DNA from 3 places in the Microbulbifer regidiadema genome. Region 1 is predicted to be linked to each of the others. Evidence: predicted binding sites of a transcription regulator. Region 1 holds the regulator's gene; each other region holds the start of a gene.

Region 1 (5,550 bases):
GCCCCTCAAGGCCCTTATCGCGATTGCACTGGCAGCAATTACTGCTGCTGCGCAGGCATTGCCCGATGACCGGACCCAGAAAATCTCTGTGGGCTCAGACTCCATGTCGGCCGACCGCGCCAACCACCTGGTGGTTTACAGTGACAATGTAGTCATCACCCAGGGCTCCCTGCAAATCAGGGCAGACCGCGTCGAAGTGCACTTTACCGAAAGTGATGAAATCAGCCGGGTGGTAGCCGTGGGCCGCCCAGCACACTTCCAGCAAAAGATTTTAGAGAGCCAGGAACCCGTCAAGGCCCGCGCTGATCGCATAGAATACGCCATCAGCTCCGAAGAGTTACAGCTTATCGGCGAAGCTTATATCGATCGGGATGGCAACACTCTGACTGCCGAAAAAATTGACTACGACCTCGCGACGGAGCAAATGAGCGCCCGCAGCCAGCCGGGCCAGGGCAGAGTTGAGATGATCTGGAAGCCTGAAAGCAGCGAGACCAGCGAACCCGCCGACACCAACGCCAGCCAGTAATCCAGCCAGACTCCAATGCCAGTAAACAGCGCTATTTACAATGATGTAATCCGCAGCCATATAGCGCTGCGGTCAGATTTCAGGATTCACTATGCCAACGCTACAAGCGTTACACCTCGCTAAACAATATAAGAAAAGAAAAGTTGTTCAAGATGTCTCTGTCAGCGTATCCAGCGGACAGGTTGTCGGCCTGCTGGGCCCCAATGGAGCCGGCAAAACAACCTGTTTTTATATGATTGCAGGGCTGGTGCAGGCTGATGCCGGGCAAGTCCTAATTGATAGCGAAGATATTACCCGCCTCTCCATGCACGGTCGCGCCCGCAAGGGTATCGGCTACCTGCCCCAGGAGGCCTCTGTTTTTCGACGTCTATCGGTACGCGACAATATTCTCGCAATCCTTGAGACCCGCAAGGGACTCAATCGGGCGGAGCGCGAAAAACAGGCCAGGGAGCTACTCGAAGAGTTCAATATTACCCATATCGAAAACAGCCTCGGCATGGCCCTGTCTGGCGGAGAGCGGCGCCGGGTAGAAATTGCCCGCGCCCTGGCTACAGACCCGAGCTTTGTACTACTCGATGAACCTTTTGCCGGGGTCGACCCCATCTCGGTAAACGATATCAAATACATCATCCGCCACTTGCGGGACAGGGGTATCGGGGTATTAATCACAGACCACAATGTGAGGGAAACCCTGGATATCTGCGAAACCGCCTATATCGTCAGCGAGGGCCATATTATTGCCTCAGGCACACCGGATGACGTCCTGGCCAACCAGCAAGTCCGCGAGGTGTATTTGGGACACGAGTTCACCATTTAATGGCAAATGATGACAAGTATAACAAAATACCCCAAATACCGAGAATTTCATCATAATTTATGGGTGAATTAGCCCCTCCCCTAGCGGCTATCGGCACGCTTATTGCTTGTAATAGTTAGGGGGCCGGGGTAGTCTGCGCCATCTCGGGTTAACTTTGATAGACCCATTGTCGCACTGGCCTGCAACTCTAAACTATGAAGCAGTCTCTCCAGCTCAAGCTCGGCACACAGCTAACCATGACCCCACAGTTGCAGCAGGCAATACGCCTCCTGCAACTCTCCACGTTGGATTTACAGCAGGAAGTCCAGGCAGCCCTCGACGGCAATCCCATGCTGGAAGTTGAGAGCGAAGATTTGACCCCAGCGGCAAATACGGAAAAAAACGCTCAGCAAGAACTACCATCCAGTACGGGAGAGGATTTAACCCCCACCGCGAGCGAGGAAAAAGAGCTTGGCGATGCCGACTGGAATCAGGATATTCCAGCAGAGCTGCCCGTTGATACCCAGTGGGACGATATTTACAGCAGCTACAGCGCCCCAACCGAGGGCGAAGACCCCAACTTTGAGCGCAACACCGCGATCGACACACTGCAAGACCACTTGCGCTGGCAATTAAACCTCACCACCCTGTCCAGCCACGACAAGCGAATTGGCGAGCATCTTATTGACGCCATCAGCCCCAACGGCCTGCTCAATACCACAGTTAACGATGTTGCCACCTCTCTGCAGATCGAAGAGGATGAGGTGGTTGCCGTCCTTAAAGCCGTGCAACAATTCGAGCCGGCCGGCTGCGGAGCCCGAAACCTGCAAGAGTGCCTGCTGCTACAACTACAGCAACTGCCTGTGGGGACCCCCTGGCTAAAAGAGGCGCAGACCATTATTGAGCGCCACCTGGAACTGCTCGGAAAACGGGACTTCAGGCAGCTCAGCCGGCGCACACGCCTCACTGAAGCCCAGCTCGGCGAGGTCATCCGCCTTATTCAGACGCTCACCCCCAACCCGGGGGAAGAGTTTAGCGGCGAGCAGCCCGCCTATGTTATTCCCGACATTATTGTGTCGCGCAAGGAACAGCGCTGGCTGGTCGAACTGAACCCCGAAATCACCCCCAAGATCCGTATCAATGGCCACTACGCCTCACTGGTAAAGCGAGCGGACAACTCGCGGGAGAACAACTTCTTGCGGGATCACCTACAAGAGGCCCGCTGGTTTCTGAAAAGCCTGCAGAGCCGCCACGACACCCTGCTGAAGGTCGCCACTTCGATTGTGGACAAGCAGCAGGGTTTTTTTGAGGAGGGCCCCGAGGCGATGAGACCCATGGTTCTGGCGGATATTGCTGAAACCATCGGCATGCACGAATCCACGATATCCCGGGTCACTACCCAGAAGTACATGCTGACCCCGCGCGGAGTCTTCGAACTCAAATACTTCTTCTCCAGCCACGTCAGCACCGACTCCGGCGAAGACGCCTCATCCACGGCGATTAGGGCCCTTATTCGCAAACTTATCGATACCGAAGTCCCCAGAAAGCCGCTGTCCGACAACAAAATCACCCAAGAATTGGATAAACAGGGGATTAAGGTTGCACGTCGAACGGTAGCGAAATACCGCGAATCCATGGGTATCCCCTCGTCAAGTGAGCGGAAACGGCTCGTTTAGCCCCCCCCCCAGAACCGCCAACCACCCTGACCCCAAAACAATGGCCAGTCACAAACCTCTGGCGCCCCTACCGCCCCGCCTGTAACCAAAACCCAAAATTTGAGTGTATCCTTCCATTCTGGCCCACTTCCTAGTAGGGTTGCGACCCGTTAGGGGGTGAGCGCCGACTTGTGATGCACCTTTAAGGAGAAATCCATGCAGATCAATATTAGTGGCCACCACGTCGACGTTACCTCACCTATGCGCAGCTACTGCGAAACCAAAATGGAGAAGCTGTCCAGGCACTACGACAATATCACCAATGCGCAAGTTATTTTATCTGTCGAAAAGCTGATCCAAAAAGCTGAGGCGACCGTACATATTAATGGTCACGATCTCTGCGCTGGATCTGAGGACAGGGATATGTACGCGGCAATTGATGCGCTCACCGATAAGCTGGACCGCCAACTGAAAAAACACAAAGAGAAGTTGCAGAACCATCGCTGAACTATGACACTGGAAGCATTACTCTCTCCCCGCCTCAGTCTTTGCCACCTGGCGGGGAGTAGCAAAAAAAAGCTCTTACTCAATATTGCCCAGGCCATCGCCGAACAATATCCCCAACACGATTCCGATACGGTTTTTAACCAGCTGATCGCCCGTGAGCGCCTGGGCTCCACCGGAATTGGCGACGGCGTCGCCATTCCCCATTGCAGATTGCCCGGCTGTGAAAGCCCCATCGGGGTTCTCTGCACCACCGAACCTGCCATTGATTTTGACTCTGTGGATCGCCAGCCTGTCGACTTGCTGTTTACGCTTCTGGTCCCCGAAGACGCCGAACAGGAACACCTGGATACACTGGCAGAAATCGCCGCCCTGTTTTCCGACAGCCTGGTAAGGGATAAGCTAAGACAGGCACAGAGCAGCGATGAACTCTACGCCCTGGCAATTGATAGCACCGCAGCCGCCTGAGAGCGGTCCGGTAACTGGCACTCAACGCTGAAATTTGCCCCGGTGCCCAGGCAGTACAATAAGCGAAATAATAAAGACTTGTGTAAAGAGGAGGGGTCCCCATGCGCTTGGTGATTATTAGTGGCCGCTCCGGCTCGGGTAAAAGCTCTGCCCTACAGCTGTTGGAGGATGTCGGCTTCAACTGCATCGACAACCTGCCCACCAGCCTACTCCCAGAACTGGTTAAGCGGGTCAGGGCGCAGCCACCGAAAGAAAATACCCCGCTAGCCCTGGGGGTCGATGCCCGCAACCTCTGGCAGGACATCAGGCAAGCTCCCGGCGTTATTGAATCCCTGCGCCAAAGCGGGGTTCAGTGCGATGTGATTTACCTGGATGCGCGGGAACCCGTATTGGTACAGCGATTCAGCGAGACCCGGCGCAAACACCCCCTCAGCAACGATTGCACCCACCTGTTGGAAGCCCTCAACCAGGAAAAAGAGCTGCTCACCCCCATCTCCACCGTTGCGGATATGGTGATTGACACCAGCTCCCTGAGCCTGCACCAGCTGCGCGAACTGATAAAAAACCGCGTGGTGGGCGAACAATCCAGCAGTATGGCGATCCTATTCCAGTCCTTCGGGTTTAAGCACGGGGTGCCGGTGGATGCGGATCTGATTTTTGACCTGCGCTGCCTGCCCAACCCCTACTGGGAACCGAGCTTAAGGGAAAAAACCGGTAGGGATATCGAAGTCGCAACCTTCCTGCGCTCACACCCAGAGACGCTAAAGATGGAGGCCGATATCACCAGCTTCCTGGAAAACTGGCTGCCCTCTTACCAAAAAAGTAATCGCAGCTACACCTGTATCTCTATCGGTTGTACCGGAGGGCGGCACCGATCCGTCTATATGGTTGAGCAGCTGGTAAAAAAGTTTTCCAAAGAATTCGCCAACGTTCAGATTCGTCATCGGGAACAGCAAAAGTAGGCTTTTATCGATCAGCGCCATGCAGAAACAGCAACTGACCATCATCAATAAACTCGGCTTGCACGCCCGCGCCGCCAGTAAGTTTGCGCAGACCGCCTCCCGCTTCTGCTCCACCATCAAAGTGCACTGTCAGGGCAAAGCCGTAGATGGCAAAAGCGTAATGGCACTGATGTTACTCGCCGCCGGCAAAGGCACAGAGCTGGGACTGGAGGTAGAGGGGGCCGATGAATCTGCCGCCCTGGAGGCCATCAGTTCACTCATCTCCAATCGTTTCGGCGAAGCGGAATAGAGGCCGGTATACTATTGCCAAACCGAGGCCCACTCACAAACACTAAATCGTTGAGCTTTTACACTACCTCCCATTTTCACCACTAGCAGTAAGGACTTTTTGTGCCCAGCTCTCCCCAAGCCGAAATCAAGTTCCGCGCACAGAATCAGCTGGGTGAGCTGTATGCCGCGCTAGATAGCGGCACGGGGCAAGAAGTCCGGCGCATGCTCAAAACCCTGACCCCACAGAGCATCGCCCAATTACTGGAGAGCTCCCCACCGCGTATTCGCCAGGTACTTTGGAACCTTGTCGATCGGCAAACAGAGGGTGAGGTTCTACAGGAGCTCACCGACGATGTGCGCAGCCAGATC
Region 2 (5,550 bases), 980 kb from region 1:
AAAGTAATTTCCGCCGCACCCAACTGCTCACCGCTAACCTCGGCGCCACTAATCTCTTTGGCTGCACGCAAGCAGGCGAGGTGCTGGCGCAACAAACCGGGCTTTCTACGGCCGGCGCGAATATTTTTTATTCGCACCGGCATACCCAAACACACAGACAAAGTGAGGGAAGTCCGCAAAATCTGTCCGCCGCCCTCCCCCTGGGCGCCGTCTATCTCAATCACTATCTTATTCCTTAAACTTACAGCTTTATTGGCGGGCGCGCCTATCCGGTGGGGCGCAACTTCACCAGTTCATTCATTACCCCATCGAGGCCGCCGTATACAGAGATTTTGTCGATACGACTGCTGACCCGCTCCAGGGCTTCCAGCTCCTTTAAGCGCAGCAGTACCGGGTTGTTGTCCATCAACTTGGCGGTATTGTGCAGAGAGCGCATCGCCTGGGTTTCTTCACGGCGCTTGATCAGGTTTGCCTCAGACTCCTTCTGCGCTTCGACCACCTGATTGAGGATCATCTTCATATCACCGGGCAGGATAATATCCTTGACCCCGACACTGGCGAGCTCAATGCCATACTGCGCCAGCTTGTCGCGAATACCCGTGGCAATCACGATATTCAGACGGTCTTTATCCGCAAGTAAGCTATCCAGTGTCTGGGTACCCACCGCCTCCCGCAGGTGCAGTTGCAATTCGCGGTAAATAAATCCCGTACTATCGCTGAGCTTGAGTGCTACTTTTTTCGCATCGGTGATTTTGTAAGCGCCGGTCAGGTTAATGCGCAGGCTGACCCGATCCTTGGTCAGGATTTCCTGGCCGCTGACCTCGATAGTTTTCAGGCGCAAGTCCAGTACCTTGACCTCAATAGAGCGGTTGTATTTCCAGTAACCGTAACAACCGGGCTGTAGCACTTTTTCCAATTTGCCGTTGACCATTAACAGACCCACGTGCTCATCGGGAATCTCGTTGTAGCTGACCGCCTGTAGGGCGCTGCGCATTTGCCCGGCGCGAACGCCGCGCCCCAGCAACCCCAGGACTTTTTTATCGATGGTGTACTCCTCAGAAATGTCCACCACTTCCACACGCACCGACTCACCACCTCTCCACACTGCACGGAAAGTGCCGGGGGGCAAAATATCCACCAGGTGGTTATCCCGATAAAATAGTCCCACCTGGTGATCTGACAACTCGTAGGATTGCAAGTATTTGCCGAGGGTTTCACCATAGGTCTTCAGCAGAAATTTGGCTTTTATTTCCCCAAAAATCACATCGGTAATATCGTAAGTCTCTGCCCTTACGTCACCGGACAGGAGCGAGATGCGATGGCTGCCGGGCGGCAACACCCCTTCAAAACGGTTGCGGCGAAATAGCAGCACTCGCTCGCTATCCGCAACGTCTACGTTCTTCCATATTTTGAACAGAGATATCATGGCTATTATCTTTTATTCCATTTTTATACTGCGCTACCCCTCAGGGCCGCAAAAGTGGGGCCCGTCCAGCAACAGGGGGGCAATCGTTTGTACCGAGCGAGGCCGGACGGCAGAGGATTCACAAGCTTCTCCAGCGGGCTCCCCCTGAGCCCCCAGCCACACTCCCTGGCCTGGAGAAACTATCGCAAATCTTGCCGCCGGGCCGCACAGGGCAGACCCGCGATCAACAGCGCTGTTGCCGGAGCACTTCCGCGATAAACGGCTAAATCCCATTTACCGCACCGGGAGGCTACCGGGCCCCGGGTAGATTTTTAACGGGGAGTTGAACCCCAGGCTCTCGCCTTTCCACAAGGTCGTTTGGAGGACGACGGAACTTTGGCAGGATTCGAACCTGCTACCGATCGATGATTATCGACTGCTCTACCCAATGAGCTACAAAGTAGGCGTTTGAGCTTCTAACCCGTAGGTACACCTGCCACCAGCGGCGGTGGTGCCGGGCCGGGATTCAGAACCGGCTCCGCTAACGGGCCAAAGGCCTCAAACTCAGTTGCAACCGCCCGGCAAATTCGCCCAGCGGCCCGCATGCTTTAGCAATTCTTGAAGTGCGGCCTATCCCTGGCCTAGACAGCGTCAGCCTTTGACGCAAACTACCTGCTTGAGGGTATACACGATTTCCACCAGGTCTTTCTGTGCTGCCATCACCTTTTCAATAGGTTTATAGGCCGATGGGGTTTCATCGATCACACCCTCGTCTTTGCGGCACTCCACATCAGCGGTGGCCGCGCGGTGCTCCTCCAGGGAGACCAGCTTTTTGGCCTTGGTGCGGGACATCACCCGCCCGGCGCCGTGGCTACAACTACAGAAGCTTTCCTCGTTACCCAGCCCCCGCACAATAAATGACTTAGCGCCCATACTACCGGGAATAATACCCATTTCACCGGTACGCGCTCTTACAGCCCCTTTGCGGGTTACCAACACATCCCTGCCGTAATGGTGCTCGCGGGAAACATAGTTGTGGTGGCAATTCACCGCTTCCATACGCGCCTCAAACTCCATTCCCAGGGCCTGCTTTACCGCACCGATAGTACGCTCCATCATCACCTCACGGTTGATGCGGGCAAATTCCTGCGCCCACTCCACCGCCTGCACATAATCATCAAAGTGCTCGGTACCCTCGGGGAAATAGGCCAGGTCGCTATCTGGCAAATGAATATGCCAACGCTCCATATCCCGCTTGGCCTTCTCAATAAAATAAGTGCCAATTCGATTGCCCACGCCCCGGGAGCCGCTGTGCAGCATCAACCACACACTGCCCCGTTCATCCAGGCACATCTCGATAAAGTGATTACCGGTGCCCAAGGTTCCTAAGTGATTGATATTATTGGTATTTTTTAATACCGGGTGGCGTTCTTTGAGCTGTTCGAACTGAGCCGCAAGCGGCGTCCAGCCGACCAGTACATCCTCGGGCGTATCGGCCCAAGCCCCTTTGTCACGCCCCCGTTTACCGCGAAACCCACCAGTGCGGCCGTGGGGCACTGCGCGCTCGATGGCGCTGCGCACCCCAGCCAGATTGTCCGGCAGTTGTGCCGCCGTCAGGCTGGTGCGCACCGCCATCATGCCGCAACCAATATCCACCCCTACGGCAGCGGGGATTACCGCCCCCAGAGTTGGGACCACGCTGCCAATGGTGGCGCCCTTGCCCAGATGTACATCGGGCATCGCCGCCACCCACTTGTGCACGAATGGCATCTGCGAAATATTTTTAAGCTGCGCTTTGGCTTCCTCTTCAAAGGGCACGCCCAGGGTCCAGGATTTAATCGGTACCCCACCTGCCTGCATCACTTCATATGGCATTGGCTTCATCTCTCGCTCCTTTTGAAACCGCGCTTGGTATTCATCTGTTTCGTTTGGTTATTGATATAGCGAATGGAGTGCCAACTTTTACAGAGAATTGAAAATTTTTTGTAACTTATTGTTTTTAAAGGATTTATTTTTAAATTGGACAGTTTTTAGAAGGCTAGTCGTGATAACTCAATCATAAAAATCTATCTTTTTTGATAGATAAATAATATTTTAGATAGTATGAAAACAATCGCTATCAGTATTCTCGGCATCAGCAAGGACCGGCGCGGCAAAGGCGACAAGCGCTGGGACAAGTGGCGCCCGAACATCTCCATGTGCCAACACGATGATCTGTTGATCGATCGGCTGGAACTTCTCTTCGACAACCACTCGAAAAACCTGGCCGACCAGGTCACCGAGGATATTGCGCGAGTCTCCCCTGAAACCGAGGTGGTTCACCACCGGATAAATTTCGCCGATCCGTGGGATTTCGAGAGCGTGTACAGCAACCTGCTGGATTTCGCCCGCGCCTACAACTTTAAGCCGGACGATGAACAGTATCTGGTGCATATCACCACCGGCACCCATGTGGCCCAGATCTGCCTGTACCTGCTGACAGAAGCGGGCTATTTCCCCGGGCGTCTGCTGCAAACCTCCCCGGCGCGCAAGCACAGCAGCTTGCCGGGCGAGTACCAAATCATCGATTTGGATCTATCCAAATACGACCAGATCGCCTCGCGCTTCCAGAGGGAACACCAGGAGGGCACCACCTACCTAAAGGGTGGAATCGAGACCAACAATCTCGCCTTTAACCAGATGATCGAGCAGCTGGAGCAGGTCTCGATCCGCTCCGACGCCCCCATACTGATTACCGGCCCCACAGGGGCGGGCAAATCCCAGCTGGCCCAGCGCGTCTATGAATTGCGCAAGCAGCGCGGCAAGCTGGAGGGTGGTCTGGTAGCGGTAAACTGCGCCACCCTGCGCGGCGAAAATGCGATGTCCGCCCTGTTCGGCCACCGCAAAGGCGCCTATACCGGGGCCACCACCCACCGCCCCGGTTTGCTAATGGAAGCGGATAGGGGCCTGCTGTTTCTCGATGAAATCGGTGAGTTGGGATTGGATGAGCAGGCCATGCTATTGCGTGCGATTGAGCACAAACGCTTTATGCCGTTCGGCTCAGATAAAGAAGTAAGCAGTCACTTCCAGTTGATTGCCGGTACCAACCGGGATCTGGTACAGCTCTGCCAAGAAGGTAAATTTCGTGCGGACCTGCTCGCCCGTATCGACCTGTGGACCTACCGATTGCCCTCCCTGCGCGAGCGCCTTGAAGACCTGGAGCCCAATATCGATTTTGAACTGGAGGCCTTTTCCAGAAAGTCCGGGCACCTGGTCAGCTTTAATAAAGCCGCACGGGAAAAGTACTTGAGCTTTGGGCGCTCATGCGAGGCCAGCTGGTCTGCAAACTTTCGCGATCTTAATGCCAGTATCCTGCGTATGGGTACCCTCGCCGATGGTGGGCGTATCACGACTCAGGTAGTGGAAGAGGAAATCCATAGGTTGCGGATTAAATGGCAGGGTACACAGAGCCAATCATCACTACCCCTCCAACGCCTGGAGAGACTACTTGGCCCTGACATATACCGCACCATAGACTATTACGACCAGATCAAGCTGGCTACTGTCATCCAGGTCTGCGAGACATCCAGTTCAATGGCGGAAGCCGGACGCAAACTTTTCCACGTCAGTCGCAAGGAAAAAAGATCCAATAACGATTCCCAACGGGTGCGCCAGCTACTAGAAAAATACCACCTAAATTTTTCCATGCTATGCAAGTGGCACAAAAATAATAAGTGTTAAATTAGCCACAGTTGGGAAAAGAATAGTGCTACACCCAAAAAATACAAGCGCTTACAAATGGCGTAAAATTTGCCATTTATCCCAAGTAAGAAGATGAAACCTAAATAGCCACTGAGATATGATGCCCCCGTGAAAAACACATGGATTAGAAGGAATTACCCATGGCGACATATCAAAGCATTGCGCTCAATGAAATTGGCCTTATTGTCAGAGGAAAAGAAAATGATGCACACAGTCCCGGCGTGCTTGATCAACATGCGGACTGTATACTGCCAAATGGGCAACCCATTGGCTTTTTTGGTGAGGGAGGCGATGTCTCATCAGGACCATCAGGATCATCAGGATCACTGTTTAAGAGCTCTATCCCCTCTTGGGCAAATGGTCCTTCAGCATCATTCAACAAATCCGGTTTAAATATGAAAGGC
Region 3 (5,550 bases), 1.4 Mb from region 1:
GCGCTGCCCAGAGGACAGGGCCTGATCGGCCCACAGGCGCAAAGCTTTCTGCCAATCTGCCGGTGCCTCTGCCGTCGCGCCCTGCTGGTGCAGCTCCTGTGGCAAATCTTCAATATGCACCTCGCGCCCGGAGGCCATCACGGTAATCCAGCGGCAGGTATTTTCCAGCTGGCGCACATTGCCGGGCCAATCCAACCCGGACAGATAGCCCTCCGTTTCCCTGCTCAGGATTTTTGCTTCCACCCCCAGGTCTTTTGCCGCAGCATTAAAGAAATGCCGAACCAAGCGCGGGATATCCTCCCGGCGGTCCGCCAGCCGCGGAATATGAATACGGATCACGTTCAGGCGGTGAAACAAATCCTCGCGGAATTTGTGTTGGCATACCAGCTCCTCCAAGTCCTGGTGGGTCGCCGCGATAATACGCACGTCCACCTTGACCGGGGTGTGGCCTCCGACCCGGTAAAATTCACCGTCGGCCAATACGCGCAATAAACGCGTCTGCGTCTCTGCGGGCATATCGCCAATTTCATCTAAAAACAGGGTGCCGCCATTGGCCTGCTCAAAGCGCCCGGCGCGCTGGGAACTGGCACCGGTGAAAGCCCCTTTTTCATGGCCGAACAACTCGGACTCCATCAGGTCCTTGGGAATAGCGGCCATATTCAAAGCGATAAAGGGCTGCTCCCTGCGCGGGCTGTGATTGTGCAGCGCCTGCGCCACCAGCTCCTTACCGGTGCCGGATTCACCGTTAATCAATACGGTGATATTGGAATGGGACAGGCGGCCAATCGCGCGAAAGACCTCCTGCATCGCCGGCGCCTCGCCAATAATTTCTTTATTACCCTGGCCATTTTCCGGCTCAACCCGCTCTTCAGCGCTCTGCTCACTGGCGTGCATCAGGGCGCGACGGGTTACCGCCACCGCCTCATCGATATCAAAGGGCTTGGGCAGGTACTCAAAGGCGCCGCCCTGATAAGCGGCTACGGCACTATCCAGGTCCGAGTGCGCAGTCATAATAATAATCGGCAGGCTCGGTCGCTCGGCTTGGAAGCGCTGCAACAATTTGAAGCCATCGGAGCCCGGCATGCGAATATCACTGATCACAACATCCGGGGAATCGCTGTAAAAATCATCCAGGGCGCGGTCGCCACTCTCGTAGCACTGGGTATCAATTCCCTCGCGCGATAGCGCTCTCTCCAGCACCCAGCGGATTGATCTGTCGTCGTCAATAATCCAAACGCGATTACTCATTCTCTAGGCTCCTGTATTTACAAATTCGGTCGTCAGGGGCAGATAAATTTGAAAGGTGCTGCGGCCGGCTTGGCTGTCACACTTAATCAGCCCCTTGTGTTGATTGATAATGTTCTGCGAAATGGAGAGGCCGAGGCCGGAGCCCTCGGCGCGACCGGAGATCATCGGGAAAAATATCCGCTCGCGAATTTCCTCCGCTATGCCCGGGCCGTTATCTTCAATTTCTATACGGCAGACCAGTGGGCAATTGCGGCGGCCGATGGTGAACTGGCGCTGGATACGCGTGCGCAGTACCACCTCCCCACTGCTGAGGCCGATACTTTCATCGATGGCCTGCATGGCGTTGCGGGCAATATTGAGCAGCGCCTGCATCAGCTGTTCGCTGTCTGCGGGAACATCGGGAATAGACGGGTCGTAATCCCTGCGAATTTTCAGCTCACCGATACACTCCGCATCCAGCAACTGGGCAACCCGCTCCAGGACCTCGTGTACGTTAACCGGTTGCAGTACCACCGGCTGGCGCGGCCCCAGCAGGCGATCGACCAGGTTGCGCAGTCGATCCACCTCTTCGATGATGATCTGGGTGTATTCATCCAGGGCCGGGTCGGGCAGCTCGCGCTGTAGCAGCTGCGCCGCACCGCGGATGCCCCCGAGAGGATTTTTAACCTCATGGGCCATACCGCGAACCAAATTGCGCGTAGTTTCCTGGGCGTTGAGCAGCGCATCCTCCCTGGCAATGCGCAGCAGGCGATCCATCGGCTGCACTTCCAGCAGCAATACAGAAAACTCCGGCACCGGGCTGACCGAGTAATCCACCGTCCGGGTTTCAAGGTTGTTCAGCCGCCAACTGGCGCGGCGTACCGTGTACTTTTCATTGTTGCGCAGCGCCTCGCGCATCGCCTCATAGGCGGTGGGGGACTCTCGCACCAGCTCCTCCAGCATAGAGCCTTGGACCCGGGTACTGGAGGCGGCTAACAGGTCCTCGGCGGCATTGTTCAGATAGCAAAGCGCTAGGTTTTCATCCAGCACCAGTACTGCGGAAGTCAGGCTATCGAGTAATTGGCGCAACTGGCGATCATTCAGCATTGATAAAATTTCCGGTTTATTCCGAGGCCCTGACCCAGCTCCTTCGGTCAGTCCCAGCGCGCAAGCGCTGTATCTAGTCAGTGCAAAAAGCAAACCAAAATGGCGCATAAGCGGGCATTTGCAGGCAAAAATAGCTCGAGGCGAACAGCGCCAGTGCGCGGCTAGCGGCACTGCAGCTGCCGGTGATCGGCCTCGGGAACAGGGGGTAGCGCCAGCAAGGGCAGAATGCACCATAAAGGTGCATAGGTCAAAAAGCGGTCAGGTTGGGTATAGGGCGAGCTGAAAATAACAGGGACAGGGGCCGGGAGGAGCTCCGCCCCCGCATTCAGCCCCGGGCTATGGGGCGCTTCACGTAGACTGTGACGACAGCGGACTGAGCCAGAACCTGTCCACGGGGGCCCACTAAGACGGCTTGCAGGGTATGGGCGCCACGCTCCAGGGCCGAAATATCGAGGGAGTTGCCACTGGAACTCCCCTGCCAGCGCTGCCCGTCAACCACAGCATAAAAGCTCGCGCCCTCTGGCAGGGCTGGAGTCACTTGCACCTGGAGCACGATCAGTGTCTGCCCGGGGGGAATCGTCGCCTCGTGGATGGGGCTGACGATCTGAATCGACACAGGCCCAAGGGCCTCAGCGCCCTTTCTAGGTGACAGCTTTCTTGTGGGCAACTGGCGCGGTTGGATATTGATCGGCGCCAATTCCACCTTTTCAGAGGTGCCATTTGCCGGTGGTGTATCGCTAAACGTGACCTGGCCATCGGGCCCAACCACCTTATAGATAGCGGCGCCGGCCTCTGCATTATCATCAGTTCCCGCTATTGCGGTCACTGCCGCCAGAGGCAGTGTGAGCAACAGGGCCTTAAGTAGCTTATACCTCGCCATAGTATTGTCGACCGCAGCGCGGACGCTCCTTTTCTGCCCACACCAGGGCTCTGTGACACTCCACCGCCGCAGCGGCACTCAATCCACTTCCAGCTGACAGTGTACCCGCAATAAAAAAGCCCGCACCAGGGCGGCGCGGGCTTTTCGAGAACAGCTCGACGGCATCACTGTGATGCCGGGCACCGTTACACGGAGTAGTACATATCGAACTCGACCGGGTGAGTGGTCATGTTCAGGCGCTCTACTTCTTCGCGCTTCAGCTCGATGTAGGCATCGATAGCGTCATCAGTGAATACGCCACCGGCGGTCAGGAACTCGCGATCCTTATCCAGGGCATCCAGAGCGCCCTCCAGGCTGGCAGCAACGGTCGGGTACTCGGCCAGCTCTTCCGGCGGCAGGTCGTACAGATCCTTGTCCGCAGGGTCGCCAGGATGGATCTTGTTCTTGATGCCGTCGAGGCCTGCCATCAGCAGTGCGGCGAAGGACAGGTACGGGTTGGCTGTCGGATCCGGGAAGCGGGTCTCGATGCGCTTGCCTTTCGGAGAGGGTACGAAAGGAATACGGATAGACGCGGAGCGGTTGCGCGCGGAGTAGGCCAGGATTACCGGCGCTTCAAAGCCAGGTACCAGACGCTTGTAAGAGTTGGTGGAAGCGTTACACAGCGCGTTCAGGGCGCGTGCGTGCTTAATAATACCGCCGATGTAGTACAGGGCCGCTTCGGACAGTCCCGCGTAGGCATCACCGGCACACTGGTTGACGCCATCCTTGCTGAAGGACTGGTGTACGTGCATGCCGGAACCATTATCGCCCACCAGAGGCTTGGGCATAAAGGTCGCGGTTTTGCCGTAGGCGTGCGCAACATTGTGTACCGCGTACTTGAGAATCTGTACTTCGTCCGCTTTCTTGGTCAGGGTGTTGGCGGCAACGCCGATTTCACACTGGCCAGCAGTACCCACTTCGTGGTGGTGTACTTCTACACTCAGGCCCATCTGCTCCATCGCGGAACACATAGCGGCGCGTATATCGTGCAGGGAATCCACCGGCGGAACCGGGAAGTAGCCGCCTTTAACACCGGGACGGTGGCCGATATTGCCCTCGGCGAAGCTGTGACCGGAAGACCAGGCCGCTTCTTCAGAGTTGATCTTGTAGAAGGCGCCGCCCATTTCGGCACCCCAGGTGATGTCGTCGAAGACGAAGAACTCGGGCTCGGGACCGAACAGCGCGGTGTCACCCAGACCGGTGGACTTCAGATATTCCTCGGCGCGCAGTGCGATGGAGCGGGGATCGCGCTCGTAACCCTGACCGGTGATCGGGTCGACGATATTACAGCGAATAATAACGGTGCTCTCATCGGTGAAGGGGTCGAGGAAAGCGGTATCGTCGTCCGGCATCAGGATCATGTCGGATTCGTTGATGCCCTTCCAGCCGGCGATGGAAGAACCATCGAACATTTTGCCTTCTTCAAAGAACTCGCCGTCAACTTCCGACACGGGGATGGAAACGTGTTGTTCTTTACCCTTGGTATCGGTAAAGCGCAGGTCTATCCACTTCGCTTCACTCTCTTTAATCAAACCGAGCGTTTTCGCTGACATTGCAGTCCTCCAGGTCTTGAAAAGTAATTGGTCGCTATGCCTTGCTGTCGCTGCCGGCATTCACTCTTTACCTGGCGTGTATTAAAGCAAGGAGTGTGCCAAATTAGGGCAATTGCCTCACAGCCCCGGTTGGTGGCGGTGCGAGCCTCGGCACAGCGCTGACGCAGCCAGGATAGAGACATTGCGGCCAAGCAGCCACCTAAATATGCACCAAAATAGAACACTTTCACTTCCGCCTCGCCCGCAAACAGTGCGCAACCAACTTGCCTCCGGCTAGTTTATAATGCGACACCTTCTATCAACATGCGGTACCCCACGGATTCCCATGCACTTTGTCGTCAAGTTTTTTCCAGAGATCACCATCAAGAGCAACCCTGTGCGCAAGCGCATGTCGCGTCAGCTCAAGGACAACCTACAGCGCCTGCTGCGCCCGCTGGACGACCGTATCCAGGTGCGCAAGGATTGGGAAAAGATCGATGTGATCGCGCCCGATGCCGTGTCCCACCTGGGGGGGCGTATCGAGGAGGTGCTCTCCCACACCCCCGGCATCGCCAACTTCTCCCGCGTGCGCCAGTTCCCGCTGGGGGACCTGCACGACATGTACGAGAAAACCCTGTCGGTATGGGGAGACGCCCTGAAGGACAAGACTTTCTGTGTACGGGTTAAGCGCACCGGCAAACACGACTTTCAATCCCTGGATGTGGAGCAGTACGTGGGCGGCGGCCTCAACAAGAACACCGAGGC

What was found. Region 1 encodes sigma-54, which starts transcription at its own class of promoters, with help from an activator protein. Its sites were predicted from a motif close to TGGCACANNNNTTGCNNT; they were not measured.
Region 2: the regulator sigma-54 is predicted to act here: its motif matches at 3,346-3,363, upstream of ACJJIK_RS15785 (RtcB family protein).
Region 3: the regulator sigma-54 is predicted to act here: its motif matches at 2,414-2,431, upstream of glnL (nitrogen regulation protein NR(II)).

What each region holds. Positions count from the first base shown of each region.
Region 1 covers NZ_CP174297.1:4,591,779-4,597,328, reverse strand. The annotation lists gene lptA (lipopolysaccharide transport periplasmic protein LptA) at 1-526, shown strand, start outside; gene lptB (LPS export ABC transporter ATP-binding protein) at 618-1,343, shown strand; gene ACJJIK_RS20130 (RNA polymerase factor sigma-54) at 1,538-2,998, shown strand; gene hpf (ribosome hibernation-promoting factor, HPF/YfiA family) at 3,194-3,484, shown strand; gene ptsN (PTS IIA-like nitrogen regulatory protein PtsN) at 3,488-3,949, shown strand; gene rapZ (RNase adapter RapZ) at 4,051-4,911, shown strand; gene ACJJIK_RS20110 (HPr family phosphocarrier protein) at 4,931-5,200, shown strand; gene mgtE (magnesium transporter) at 5,302-5,550, shown strand, end outside.
Region 2 covers NZ_CP174297.1:3,609,040-3,614,589, reverse strand. The annotation lists gene rtcA (RNA 3'-terminal phosphate cyclase) at 1-224, opposite strand, end outside; gene ACJJIK_RS15790 (slipin family protein) at 266-1,426, opposite strand; gene ACJJIK_RS15785 (RtcB family protein) at 2,057-3,289, opposite strand; gene rtcR (RNA repair transcriptional activator RtcR) at 3,509-5,125, shown strand; gene ACJJIK_RS15775 (hypothetical protein) at 5,287-5,550, shown strand, end outside.
Region 3 covers NZ_CP174297.1:3,213,581-3,219,130, forward strand. The annotation lists gene ntrC (nitrogen regulation protein NR(I)) at 1-1,248, opposite strand, end outside; gene glnL (nitrogen regulation protein NR(II)) at 1,252-2,334, opposite strand; gene ACJJIK_RS14055 (DUF4124 domain-containing protein) at 2,660-3,214, opposite strand; gene glnA (glutamate--ammonia ligase) at 3,400-4,806, opposite strand; gene thiI (tRNA uracil 4-sulfurtransferase ThiI) at 5,132-5,550, shown strand, end outside.